DNA from 4 places in the Candidatus Chlorohelix sp. genome. Region 1 is predicted to be linked to each of the others. Evidence: riboswitches for the same ligand, from Rfam matches in the RefSeq annotation. Region 1 holds a riboswitch; each other region holds the start of a gene.
What was found. Region 1 has a riboswitch for S-adenosylmethionine ahead of WCK19_RS09665 (uroporphyrinogen decarboxylase family protein). Riboswitches for the same ligand answer to the same signal wherever they lie in the genome.
Positions count from the first base shown of each region.

Region 2: another riboswitch for S-adenosylmethionine. It lies ahead of metH (methionine synthase); the one in region 1 lies ahead of WCK19_RS09665 (uroporphyrinogen decarboxylase family protein).
Region 3: another riboswitch for S-adenosylmethionine. It lies ahead of WCK19_RS04210 (S-adenosylmethionine synthetase N-terminal domain-containing protein); the one in region 1 lies ahead of WCK19_RS09665 (uroporphyrinogen decarboxylase family protein).
Region 4: another riboswitch for S-adenosylmethionine. It lies ahead of mtnA (S-methyl-5-thioribose-1-phosphate isomerase); the one in region 1 lies ahead of WCK19_RS09665 (uroporphyrinogen decarboxylase family protein).

Region 1 covers NZ_JBAXHI010000017.1:28,607-32,050, reverse strand. The annotation lists gene WCK19_RS09675 (helix-turn-helix domain-containing protein) at 1-234, opposite strand, end outside; gene WCK19_RS09670 (dihydrolipoamide acetyltransferase family protein) at 351-1,553, shown strand; SAM riboswitch class I at 1,746-1,862, shown strand; gene WCK19_RS09665 (uroporphyrinogen decarboxylase family protein) at 2,126-3,130, shown strand; gene WCK19_RS09660 (ABC transporter substrate-binding protein) at 3,149-3,444, shown strand, end outside.
Region 2 covers NZ_JBAXHI010000025.1:33,237-36,680, forward strand. The annotation lists gene metH (methionine synthase) at 1-1,286, opposite strand, end outside; SAM riboswitch class I at 1,362-1,461, opposite strand; gene purU (formyltetrahydrofolate deformylase) at 1,556-2,413, opposite strand; gene WCK19_RS12150 (hypothetical protein) at 2,507-2,707, opposite strand; gene WCK19_RS12155 (alpha/beta fold hydrolase) at 3,133-3,444, shown strand, end outside.
Region 3 covers NZ_JBAXHI010000005.1:138,821-142,264, forward strand. The annotation lists gene WCK19_RS04205 (SAM-dependent chlorinase/fluorinase) at 1-879, opposite strand, end outside; SAM riboswitch class I at 1,099-1,223, shown strand; partial or broken gene WCK19_RS04210 (S-adenosylmethionine synthetase N-terminal domain-containing protein) at 1,421-1,606, shown strand; gene WCK19_RS04215 (methyl-accepting chemotaxis protein) at 2,028-3,444, opposite strand, start outside.
Region 4 covers NZ_JBAXHI010000020.1:55,594-59,037, forward strand. The annotation lists gene WCK19_RS10800 (ABC transporter ATP-binding protein) at 1-651, opposite strand, end outside; TPP riboswitch at 755-870, opposite strand; SAM riboswitch class I at 1,026-1,132, shown strand; gene mtnA (S-methyl-5-thioribose-1-phosphate isomerase) at 1,224-2,306, shown strand; gene WCK19_RS10810 (carbohydrate kinase family protein) at 2,550-3,444, shown strand, end outside.

The sequences.
Region 1 (3,444 bases):
CGCTGCTATAAGCAGAAGATTAATTTCATTATTGCTGAGTTCAAGCCCTTTTCTGGCGATATTTAACAGAGTGTCACGAGAAGGTGAGCGATTACCTCGCTCAATTTCACCGTAATAATTATGTGCAATGTCGCTGGCACGTGCTACTTCTTCCTGAGAGCGGTTTTGCCTGAACCGCAGTTGGCGCAACAATTTGGCAAGCGCATTGCTTTTATTATCGAAAGTGTTATTCATCTTTTCTCTTGCTGGCTAACAATATGTTAGCATTATTGTAGCTTGCATTTGGATAATTGCAATACTTATGGTAAGATTAATTAAAATTCAAGCATTACCACTGTAACGATATAAAAATGGGTAAACTGGTCACGCTAGATGGCAAAAATGGAATAAAACCTGAAACCGAAGCGGTTATAATAAACTGGTTTGTGCGTCCGGGGCGCAAAGTTGAAAAACACCAACTGCTGGCTGAGGTTATGGTTGAAAAGGTCAGTATCGAAATTCGCGCCGAGTTGACCGGGATTCTCGAATCTATTATTGCGGCAGAAGGAACTATTGTAACGCCGGGTATGACCCTTGCCATAATTGAACCTGTCGAAAACTTGGAAAAACCCAATGCCGAAGGTTCTTTGCCGCTTGAAGCTACTAAACCCCGAACGCTTTCTATACTACCTGCTCTATATGTGGTATCTTCTCCGGCTGCGAGGAAACTAGCGCGTGAATTGGGGTTAGATTTATCCGAGATAGCGCATTCTCTTGCGCCGGGAAATCGCCTTAATGAGGCAGCCGTCCGCCGCTATTTGCAAATATTAACTCGGCAAAACCTCGATAATGAAGTTCCTTCACGGAGGCAGGCTCAATCCAGTTTACGCCGTCTTATCAGGAATAGAGTCTCAAGAGCAGGGCAACTCACTGCTCCCGCTACCATTACCACGCGCTTGTCGGTAAATTTTACTCTGGCGTGGCTCTATAATTTAAATATATCAGGGGTCAATCGAAAAACATCTTTGTTGGCTCTGGTTATTCGTGCCACTGCTCTAGCTTTACATAAGTTTCCAATATTTAACGCGAGCCTCGAAAATAGCGAAGTAATTTATTATCTTGATCATAATATAAGCCTGATGTATTCAGCCGAAGATGGTTTAGCTTTGCCGGTAATAAAACAGGCTGGTTTGCAATCTCTGACTGATTTATCAGATATGGCTGAGAATTTGAAAACTAGAGCATGTCAAGGAAATCTGACATTAAAAGATACGCTTGGTGGAACTTTTACTATTTGCGATTTGGGAGATTATGCTATTGACAGTTTTACCCCTATACTAAATCTTCCGCAATCGGCTGTATTAGGTATTGGCTGTATATACAGTTTATCTAGTACAACATTTTATCCAGCTGGTACTTACCAGATTCTTGAAGAGTGGGAAGATAATCGTCATATTGGTTGGGGTCTGACATTGAGTTTAACCTTTGACCATAGGCTTAGCGATGGTCCCAACGCTGCCGCTTTTCTCAAAACTATCCGCGATTATCTTGAAACCCCTGATACCTTGCGTTAATGCTCCCCTATTCTGGTAACTGTTGGGCAATCAAATCCGGTCAATGTAGTTTCGCCACACAACTTCTCGGGTAGCACGGCAAATCCCAACAACTTACCGTCGGAATTTTTACCAAAATTTAACTTGACAATGTTTATAGACTAGATTATCTTTATTATGTAATCTGAAACGGGTTACAAAAACTGAAAATTGCTCTTATCCAGAGAGGTGGAGGGTATGAGGCCCTGTGAAGCCCGGCAACCCGCGCAATGTAAGCGTAAGGTGCCAATTCCGGCGCTATCTGTTCTGCAGGTGGTCGCAAGATAAGGGAGTCCTGTTCAAAAAGCGTGTGAACGCAGAGAGAATAATGGAATTTCCGAACCCCTTATCTAAACTTGATAAGTGGGTTTTTTAATACCACACGCTATTAAGTTTTACTTATCAATTGAATTGAAGCGCATGCTCTAGGTGCTATTCTATTAGTGCTGTAAAACAAAGCCCTGTAGGTCTTTGCGCCTAGGTGGGGTCTAGTTTAGTATTGCCAGAAAAATGATTAGCAACTAATTCATTAGAAAAGACTCTCAGGAGGAGTTATGGCTAAGTCTGAAAAATGGAAACGAGTAGAAACTGCCCTGTCCGGCGGGCAACCTGATCGCGTACCCTATGCTTTCTGGAAGCACTTCCCGGTTATTGACAAGAATCCCGATGAACTGGTCAAGGCAACAGCCGAATTTCATCGTAAATTCGAGCAAGATTTTGTAAAGGTAATGTTCCGCAGTTCCTTTACCACTGAGGATTGGGGCTTTCGCCCTAACGGTTATCACCCTACCGCTGGTAATTTACTGATTACCGATTATGTTATCAAAACGCCTCAAGATTGGCGGCGGCTTGAATTGCTTGACCCCACACAGGGTACTTTGGGAGAGCAACTTATCGTGTTGCGGAAATTGGCGAAGGAATTAGACGGCGATGCCCCGATTCTTTCCACCGTTTTTTCACCTTCAATGATTGGTCTCAAGTTGGCAGGGGAAGAAGGCTTAGCTGAGCATCTAAAAGCTGACCCGGAAGCGGTAAAAGCTGGACTTTCCGCGATTGCTGAAACGGTTCTTAAATTTGGCGAGGCTACTTTGAAAAATGGGGCGGATGGTCTCTTTTATGCTATCCAAGAACCGGGACGCATTTTAACAGCGGGTGATGGTCAACCTAATCTGGGCGACCTTTTTGACCGCCCTGTGTTGGAAAAGCTCTTCCCATCAACCGGGTTTTTCTTCTTGCACGCGCATGGCGAGACTATTGCTTTTGAAGAGATTGTGAATTATTCCTACCATGCGCTGAACTGGCATGATCGTGGGGGTGGTCCTTCTTTGAAAGAAGCTCGCCGTTTTACCAATAAGACGTTAGCTGGTGGACTTAACAACCGCGAAACTTTACCCAATGGAACTCCGGCGGATGTTGCTGCTGAAGTAACTGATGCGGTTAATCAGTTAGAGGGTAGAGGATTGTTGTTGACTCCCGGTTGTGGCTTCCCGGTGAACGCTCCAGAAGATAATTTGTTGGCTGTTAAAGAGACCATACAGGGTCGGTTAGCCCTAGCTTAAGAGGAGACATTTATTTTTATGTTCAAGAAAAGTTTTAGTACCAAAACCCCCCGCCGCTATGCTTTAGCATTGATTGGGTTACTGCTTGCCGCATTGCTGGCAGCTTGCGGTGATGCTACCGCCACTACTACTTCGAGCGGTAAAACTACCGTATCCGGTACTACTGCTGCTGCAACAACTGGCGCAACTACTGCATCCGGTACTACTACCGCTGCTGCTACTACCTCGGCTAATTCTCAGCTTATCATCGGTACGCTGGTAGAACTGGCTGACCTTAACCCGCTGACAACTCTGGCAGACCATTTCCCAGAGCA
Region 2 (3,444 bases), on a different contig from region 1:
ATGGCGGTAGAAAGTTTCTTGACGGTACGGCGCATCTGTTCTGCCTCATCGGTGCGCTCGGTCAAAGCTACCTGCACGTCCAGCGTATGTGCGCCACCCTCCACCTGTTCGCGGGCGATGGTCATCAACCCATCGTAATCATCAGCCAATAGCAGTTGCCGTACCTTCTTGCTACCGGTGCTGTTCACCCGTTCGCCAACTAGCATCGGAGGCGGGTTTTGTAACAAGGAGGTGGCGCGAATACCGCTCGAAACCAGCGGTTCGGCTTGAACCTTACGCGCTGGCTTTTCATGTCCCCACACCTGTTTTGCCAGTTCGGCGGTATAGTCAGGGGTAGAACCGCAGCAAGTACCAACGATATTAATACCCAATTCTTCTACAAATTCCTTCAGGATTTCCGCCATCGGTACAGCCTGAAGCGGGTAAACGGTGCGCCCTCTTTCATTAATCGGCAATCCGGCGTTGGGCAAGCAACTGAGCTTAATTTTGCTGTGTTCGCTCAGGTAGCGCAGCGGTTCGCGCATCAGGTCGGGACCAACGGCGCAATTAAGCCCGATAATATCGGCGCGTAAACTCTCCAGCGTAACCATGACGGCGGCAATATCCGTACCTAACAACATTCGCCCGTTACCGTCCAGCACCGAAACCTGTGCTTGAATCGGCGCCCATTTTCCGGTTTGTAGAATGGCTTCACGAATCCCGAAAATCGCCGCTTTAACCTCCAGAATATCCTGTGAGGTTTCAATCAGCAACACATCCGCGCCTCCTTCGATTAGGGCTTTGCTCTGCTCGGCGTAAGTCTCTTTAAGTTGGTCGAAAGTAACGCCGCCTAGTGTAGGGTCTTCTGAGGAAGGCAAAAAACCGGTAGGTCCGATACTTCCGGCGACAAAGCGCGGGCGTGAGGGGTCGGCAGCGGTGAAGCGGTCCGCAACGCGGCGTGCAATTTGAGCGGCGTGAAAATTGATTTCGTAGGTCAGATGACCAAGTTTATATTCGTCTAGTTTTATGCGGCTACCGGTGAAACTATTGGATTCTACTACATCCGCGCCTGCCGAGAAATAAGCGGAATGGATTTCTTCGATAACATCAGGGCGAGTTAAGACCAGATATTCATTGCAACCGTGATACTGTTCTCCGCCGTAATCATCGGTGGTTAAGTTGCGTTCCATCAATTGTGTACCCATCGCGCCATCGTAAACCAACACACGCTTTTCCAGTTCCTGCATAAAGCGGGAAGCCTGATACTTTTCCGGGCTGCCGAATGGATTAAAAATCTGGTTGCTCAATCCGTTATCCTCCTAATCGCAAAAAACCCTCCGTATATACCGGAAGGTTTACAAGTTCCCGCGCTATTACACGGGCTTCTATCTTTCCCTACCGGGCTGGACTTAGCACCTTGCCGATAGCGACAGGTTGCTAGAGGTTCGGCGTGCCAGTTCACTCCCCTCTTCTTGATAGTGCAAGATATTTGCTATTTTCCCTATCAAAACCATACTAACATACTCGTTAATCAGGGTCAAACCGCCCTAAAAGTTGCCCTAGCCTTGATGAGAACCTACCGGAATACCACCGTCTTATTCCCATTAACCAGCACGCGGTGTTCGATGTGGTATTTTAGCGCACGGGCGAGAACGAGGCATTCGCTATCCCTGCCCAATGCCACCAACGCTTCGGGGCTGTTGCTGTGATCCACGCGGACGACTTCCTGCTCGATAATCGGACCTTCATCCAAAGCGTTGGTGACATAATGTGCGGTTGCGCCTATGAGCTTCACGCCACGGGCATACGCCTGATGATACGGGCGTGCGCCCTTAAAGCTTGGCAGAAACGAATGGTGGATATTGATGCAGCGTCCCGCCATGTTGGATACTAGCATCGGCGAAAGCACTTGCATATATCGCGCCAGTACCACCACTTCTGCCTGAGCTTGCTCCAAATGCTCCCACACTTTGGCTTCTTGCGTTTGCTTATCTCCCTTCACAACTGGCACATAAATAAAGGGGATTTTGTACCACGTGCAAAGCTCCCGCAAATCTTCGTGATTTGAGATAACACACGGGATTTCGATTGGTAGAGCGCCTGTGGAATAGCGATGCAGCAAGTCGTTCAGGCAGTGACGGTATTTAGAAACCAATATCACCACACGCGGCTTGATAGAGGTATCGGCAATCTGCCATTCCATACCAAAGTGGTGCGCTACCCCCACCCCGAATTTCTGTTTCAACGCCTTATAGCCGCATGAGTATTCGCCCAATACGAATTCGGAGCGCATAAAGAAACGTCCGGTGGAGGGGTCTCCAAATTGGGCTGACTCGATGATAAACCCATCGTTTTCGGTCAAGAATCCGGCAACGGCGGCAACAATGCCCGCTACATCATGGCAGGAAAGGGTAAGGATGTAGTGATTACTCATATATTCCACTATTTTTACCATATAGCAGCATTATAATGATTTCAGCCAATAATTAAAGAGGACGGGTGCAATACCCGCCCTGCTTCAAAGCCATTATGAAAGGCTTTTGGTTACAGAACTGAACATATTTCCAATCTGAGGTCCTAGAAAAACCAGTATAACGATTATCACGATTACTATTAGCATCAAGACCAAAGCATATTCCACCAGACCTTGCCCTTGTAACGGGTGCCGCAATCTGGCTTTCTTGTTAACAGTTACCCTGTTTTTTATCAAACCCGGTAATTTTATCATGTTAATATAGCTCCCTCTTGTTAAAGCATACAGCTAAATCTAGGAAATTTGGACTATGCTGAAGGGAAAGGCTGTCTTGCCGTTCCTGGGAGAATATTGCACGGAATTTGAGACAAGCTACACTTGACTCTTAGGTAAATTTTACTCTATCAGGAATATTAAAAAAAGGTCATAGCCCGATTGTACTATATCAGCAATCAAAACTTAATGCCAAATTATCACTTTTTCTGGCAATCCCCTCCTTTCCAAGGTATTATTAGGCTGAATATTTACAATTTACCATTAGTTTTTACCTTAAAATTTACCTTTATTCTATAAACTAGCTTGTGGTATTTGTAACTATTTTTTTCGGATTATAAAAACTGTCTTTTAACGTTAGCGCATTTTCAAATCGAAACCTTTGAGTATTTCAATGGAGTAAAATTATGGAAAACACGATGAGAAGCCCCGAAGTATTTTCAAATATTGACCGGATGGTGCATGCTTGGGCAGGGCGTTTTAATATGGGTATATCCCCTTCCGCTCTTATGCTGGCATATTTGGATTGGCTGGTGCATCTTGGTACTTCTCCCGGCAAACAAGCAGAATTATTAGATAATATGCAGCGCAATATGCAGCGTCTTATGCTCTACGCTTCACATTCTGCCGACCCTAATGCAGAACCGGTTATCAAGCCTCTTCCACAAGATACCCGGTTCAATGGCGCAGAATGGCAAAAATGGCCCTTTAACCTCTAC
Region 3 (3,444 bases), on a different contig from region 1:
CACGAAGGGAGTTCCTATTTCAACCTGTGGGCGTCTGTACATAACCCTAACCGAGGTTTGATCTTGGGTTGGGTTTCCCACATCAAAAGCCGCATAGCCATTTACTCTTGCCAGTTCGAGAAAATCGCTACTCCCAAAGAGAGTTATCAGTTCGTTAGGTGAGCCATCCCCGTAGTTTGCTTTAATACCACCGCTTTCCAGACGAACTTTTCGACTTGTTATTGGTGAGTAATATTCCACATAAACCCTTAGCTTGCGTTTTTCACTTTCGGTAAGCTGATCAAATTGGCGACGATGGATGTTGCTGATAATATTTCCAAAATGATCAATATGCAATACACGACCCTGCAATACCTTTTTCTTACCGACCTGTTCCCACTGGGGCCAGAGATCCTCAAATGATACTACATCCCCCACTTCAAGTAAGGGTCCAACTTTTTCAAAAGGTTCTCCCTTAGACAGGTGTGCCGCTACTGGTGCATAAATATCTCGCCCAAAAAAGGTATTACTTACAAATTGACGGTGAAAAGACTGATTGAGCGGCTCACGTACACTTATGTTCGGGTAAGTATCAATGATGTAGGAGAAAAGCCCATTATCTGGACCTATAAATACCCCCACATCCGGTACTTTCAGACAGATGGTTCGGCGGTCCGTACTTACACCGGGATCGACTACCGCCACATGTATTGAGTTTGGTGGGAAGTGATAATGGGCATTATATAATACAAAGGCACCCTGCAAAACATTTTGAGGTTCTATTTGATGCGAAATATCTACCAGCAAGGAGGCGGGGTTTATAGTGTTAATCACCCCTTTCATCATACCGATATAGCCGTCTTGCTCTCCAAAATCTGTGGTAAGGGTAACAATTGTCATAAAGCCTCGATTCTCTGCTGTGATTAGTGGAGCTGAATTAAAAGCCTCGCCTTGATATTTCTGTAAATATAACTTAGTTTATTTAGATTATCAAATCAATCATTCGTCCCAGCCTTGCTACGCTTATATTTATACTTGACAAATATGATAAAATAACTTATGCCTATATTAGGCAAAAAAAGTGCCTCATTATCATCATAGAATATAGACATAGTGTAACTCTTATCAAGAGAAGTTGAAGGAATAAGGTTCTTCGAAATTCGGCAACCAACGCTTCTAAACAATATGCGCGTATGGTGCCAATTACAACATAATCTGAATGTCAGGTTATCGAAAGATAAGAGAGGTATCTGCCCGGACATGAATTTAATCCGTTTGCAGAAATGAATGTGCTGACCCCCTTATCCTTAGATAAGCGGGGTTTTTATTTGCCTGGTGCTTATTTTCTAAACAGCTTTTAGCATAAAAACGTATTAACTCTAGTCTAGAGTAATACTATGCTCAAAGTTAAAAATTTCAATTTTGCAAAGAAGGAGAAAAAATGTCTAACACCTTTCTCACCTCACCCAAGCTTTTTCTAACAAGCGAAAGCGTTACTGAAGGTCACCCCGATAAGCTTTGCGACCAAATTTCGGATGCCATATTGGAGCAGGACCCGAATGCCCGCGTAGCCTGTGAAACTGCCACTACTACCGGCTTGATACTAGTAGCAGGTGAAATTCCCACTGTTCCTACTCCCAACCATTATTAGTAACAGCCAAAAATTCCCCCCGCTTTTGTATATAAATCTGCTAGTCCTTGAAATAACAAAATCATACTTGATAATCTTAATAAAGTATATTAATATACATTCCAATTGCCCCGTTGAAGGGGACTGAAACTCTGTTGCAATGCAGGTCACATAGTGGGAAGTGCATAGTAATGCAGAGGTAGCACGCTATAATAGATTTTTGCTATTGTTAAGCAGCCTCAGATGTTTGGCAAAATTAAAATTCACCTCTTCCAAGATAGGCACACCCCACACTGGAATAACACGCAGCGCTGATATAGCTCCGCAGAAAACAATGCGCTAAATTGCTCGTCCTCGCGGTATCGCTCCTTGCACACGCTATTCTTTCTTTTTCACTCCATAGACTCTAACTGCTGAATTATTTACGCCCGGCAGTATCTTGTCTGTTTTGTCGCGAGGATGAGTCATTTTTCGACTCAGGCAGATTATTTTTGGCTTTTACCCATTTCATTTTGAAGGTGCGAGTAGCGCCAGATTTTTTTATAGCTGTGTCATCACGTAGTTTAAATGTGCCTACAAGCGTGTTCAATTGTAGTGCAATTTCAGTTAGAGCGTTCGCGCTTGAAAGATAACTCTTACTGCCCTCGCTAATATTGGATATCATATGCGACATTTCCTGCATAGTACCGGCAACCTGTGTGTTGGCAACCCGCTGCTGATCGGTAGCCAGTGAAATGGCGTAGGAAAGCTGACTCGTGTGTTTTGCCACTTCAATAATTTCCTTATTAACGCTTAACGCTTCTTCAACCATTTGACGACCCAACGCCACCACTTTAATGCCATCTTCGGTTGCCATTACGCTGGCAGTAGTAGCTTGCTGAATTTGACCAACTAGTTGTTGGATTTCCACTGCCGCTTGCCGCGAGCGTTGCGATAACTTTCGCACCTGAGAAGCTACTACCGCAAACCGTTCTCCTTCTTCCCCCGCTCCAGCGCTTTCAATAGCTGCATTTAGAGCGAGCAGATGGGTATCATCAGAGAGGGTGCTAATCAGGCTGGTGGCTTCGCGGATTCGCTGTGAAACGGAGTTTAAAGCAATTATACGTTCTGCAATCAGGTTCACACGCTGCGTAATATCTGCCATCTTTTGTGAAAGAGCATTCATAGTGTTATAGCCAATCTCTGCGCTATTTAACGACTCATTCGCGCTTTGGGCTACCTTGCTGGCGCTCTCTGCAATTTGCTGGCTTGTACCGCTTAATTCATTAATGGTTGCTGAAACTTGAGAAACAGCCACCGCTTGCTCTGAAAGGCTACTCGCCTGTCTGGCACTGGCTTCTTCAAGATAATGACTGGTTGTAGAAACGGTATTAGCTTGCAATTGAATCCGAGCAATAACCATTCTCAAACGCGCCAACGCCTTATTAAGGCTTTCGCTTAACCCCACTATTTCTTGAGAGCCTTCTACTAGGAATTTAGGGGTTAAATCGCCCTCGGCAGTAAGCTTCAGCTTAGCATTTAATGCACTCAAAGGACGTGACAATAGACGCGGTATGCTAACTGTCAATAATAATACTGATGCTATGCTTCCTATCAATACAAGCCCAAAAATCCAGAGCATTACTGTTATATTGGCGCGACTTTCTTGTTCTATACTTTCGTATATTTTAGTTAATTCAGCAGTATAATTTTTTAGTTCATCAAAAAGTTGTCTGCGTGTAGTCTGCGAATTGAAAAGCATTTGTCTTGCATCTTCAGGTTTGAGGCTAAGATTCTGCAATTTATTGTAATCTTGTGCTACAACTTGATAGATTTGCAATATTTTTAGAAAACCT
Region 4 (3,444 bases), on a different contig from region 1:
CACCACGCGAATGGTGGTGGGTAGATGGGTGAATAGGTAGATTCGTTCGCTGAGTAGCAAGGCTTCCTCAATATCGTGGGTGATGAACAGGATGGTACGGCGTAGCTTTGCTTGCATCTCTGCCAACCATTCCTGAAGCCCTGCTCTGGTGAGCGCGTCTAACGCTCCGAACGGCTCATCCAGCAGCATAACCTCGCGTTCGGACAGAAAGGTTCGCAAGAGGGCAAGCCGTTGGCGCATCCCGCCGGACATTTGCCACGGGAAGCTCTTTTCAAAGCCCTTCAAGCCGAAAATTTCAAAGTAAGCAAGGGCATGTTCGCGGGCAATTTTGCGGGGAGTTCCGGCAAGCTCTAGTCCAAGCGCGGCATTATCCAAAGCGGAACGCCACGGTAAAAGGGCATCGCGCTGGAGCATATACGCCATTTTGCCCGGTTGTGGCTGGAAGGGCTGATTGTCGTAGCGAAATTCGCCCGAATCGGCAGTTTCAAGCCCCGCCAAAATATTAAAGAGGGTGCTTTTTCCGCAACCGCTAGGACCAACTAGCGAAACAAACTCGCCCCGATTTGCCACAAGGCTGATGTTAGTCAGCGTGGGCAACGCGCCATAGGATTTGTTTAGATTATTGATTTGTAGTTTTGGTATTGTTTCCATATATTTCGATAGGTTAGAATCAAAAAAGCCACAGGAATACTGGAGAAAAATCCTGCGGCTCGCCCGTTTATTCCACTTAATTAGATACGAAATAGCTAGATAAATCGTAATTACGTAGAATTTCCCTTCGCCGGTATTACCCGGATCAGGTTCAAACGGTCGAAGATACTTTCAATCTTCCTCTCAGCCTGGAAAGCCCAAGCTCCCGTTGGTATTATTTTTAAAAGGTGCAAAAATAATCAGATTATAACATCATGATATTTGGCAGTATCATAATACTTTTTGTTTTGTAGTACAAGTCATTTGCAATGTACTTTTTGCCATGTTATATTTTGTTTAGATGCGAATAAAGCATTCATAACAACTGAATATTGCTCTCATCAAGAGAGGTGGAGGGACTGGCCCTATGAAGCCCGGCAACCGCCCGAATTTCGGGAGTGGTGCCAATTCCGGCAGGCAATTATTGCCTGAAAGATGAGAGGCGCTAACTTTGGTAAGTTACGTCTATTCTCGGATTGATGCGAGCAACTGCTAAACCGAGGATTTTTTTGTTTTGCCAAAGGGGTGTTCAATTGAACGAGAATGCAACTTCAACGCCTACACTGAAAGTTAAAACAATAGAATGGCGAGATGCCGACCTCACGCTATTGTTAATTGACCAAATCAGGTTGCCGCATCATTTTGAGAATGTCGAGTGCCGTAACTTCCATGAAGCCGGAGAAGCGATTCGCACCATGATTGTGCGAGGCGCTCCTGCCATCGGAGTAACTGCCGCTTACGCTATGGCTTTGGCGGCTTTGGAATACCGTGACCTCCCCCGTGACGAATTTATCAAAAAGTTAGACGAAGCGGGCGTATGGCTTAATGAAACCCGCCCCACCGCTGTTAACCTCAAATGGGCGATTGACCAATGCTTGGCGCTCGCACACCGTCTGCACGATGCTTATATTCAAGTAGTCAGCATTCCGTGGGAAATCCTGAGATTGGCAAAGCAAATACAAGCGGATGACCTAGCTTTTTGCAAGGCAATCGGCGCGTTTGGCGGAGAGCTTATCAAAGATGGCGATAATGTTCTAACCCATTGCAACGCGGGTGGCTTGGCTACTGCTGGTTATGGCACTGCTGTAGGTGTGATTACCGCCGCGCATGAAGCTGGTAAGAAGATTCACGTTTGGGTGGATGAAACTCGCCCTTACCTGCAAGGGGCGCGTCTTACTGCTTGGGAAATGCAGCAACTTGGTATTCCTCATACCCTGATAACTGACAATATGTCGGGACATCTGATGCAACGTGGTAAGGTTCAATTCATTGTGACTGGGGCTGACCGCATAGCGGCAAACGGCGATACTGCCAACAAAATCGGCACTTACATGGTGGCAGTGCTGGCAAAGGAAAATAATATTCCCTTCTATATAGCCGCGCCGCTAACCACTATTGACCTGAAAATCAAATCCGGTGAGGAAATCCCAATCGAGGAGCGGAGCGCGGATGAGGTTGTTTTCATCGGCGGGAAGCGGATTGCGCCGGAAGGGGTTCACGCTGCTCACTTTGGTTTCGATGTGACTCCAGCGCGATATATTCACGGGATTATTACCGAAAAGGGTATTGCGCGTCCACCGTATGAGCAAAGCATCCCGGCGTTGTTTGAAAAATAAGCGCGGGTTGCACAAGTTTGTTGATTATGCGTAGTATTGAGTCCAGACTTTTGTAGTTTAAACACTTGAAATTAGGCTAAAGACTGGCAAAATAAACTATTAGCATGATTCTGTGTCTGAGTTGCTCTGAATTATAACGAATCTAAAAATGCTCAGGTGTTCGGCTCTCTAATACTGGGGTTAGTTTTGGGGAGTAACGTGATGGTATTTACCAATGCTTGAAGTTATGCAGCAGGAGGAGTAATGTCAATAATCGTAACAGGCTCTATCGCCTATGACCACATTATGGATTTTCCGGGTTTCTTTAAAGACCATATTTTACCTGAGAAAATTCATATTCTTAATGTCTCTTTCCTGGTTTCATCGTTGAAAAAAATGCACGGTGGCTGCGCCCCCAATATTTCCTATACGCTGGCTTTACTTGGTGAGCGTTCGAGCATTCTTGGCACAGTGGGACACGATTTTCAGGCTTATCGGGCAGCGCTTGAAGAAGTAGGGGTGGATACCAGCCTCGTAAAAGTTATACAAGATAAGGTAACCGCCTCGTGCTTTATTACGACCGACAAATCCGGTAGTCAGATAACCGGGTTTTATCCGGGCGCGATGGAACACGCCAGCGAAGTACGGATTGAGGATGCTAATCCGCAAGACATCGAAATCTGCATAGTTTCGCCGGATGACCCCCGCGCAATGATAGAGCATGTGCATGAGTGCCAGCAGTTGAAAGTTCCTTACATCTATGATATTGGCTGGCAGGTGATTGCTTTCGATGGCGGCGCGTTGTTGGATGGGGTGAACGGCGCGAAATTGGTAATCGGCAACGACTACGAGCTAGAAATTCTGCGTGAGAAAACCGGGCTAACGCCGGAAAAAATGCTTGAAACCTCCGAATATGTGGTTATTACCAAAGGCTCAGAGGGTTCTACTATCTATAGCCGTTCGGGTATTGCACAAATTCCCCCTATTCCCGCTAAAGTGGTACTTGACCCAACCGGCGCGGGTGACGCTTTTAGGGGTGGTCTTTTAAAAGGTCTTAGGCGCGGGTATGACCTTGACCAAATGGGGCGCGTGGCGGCATTGGCGGCAACATTCTGTGTTGAATCCAGTGGCACACAAGGTCAGAAATATACTATGACTG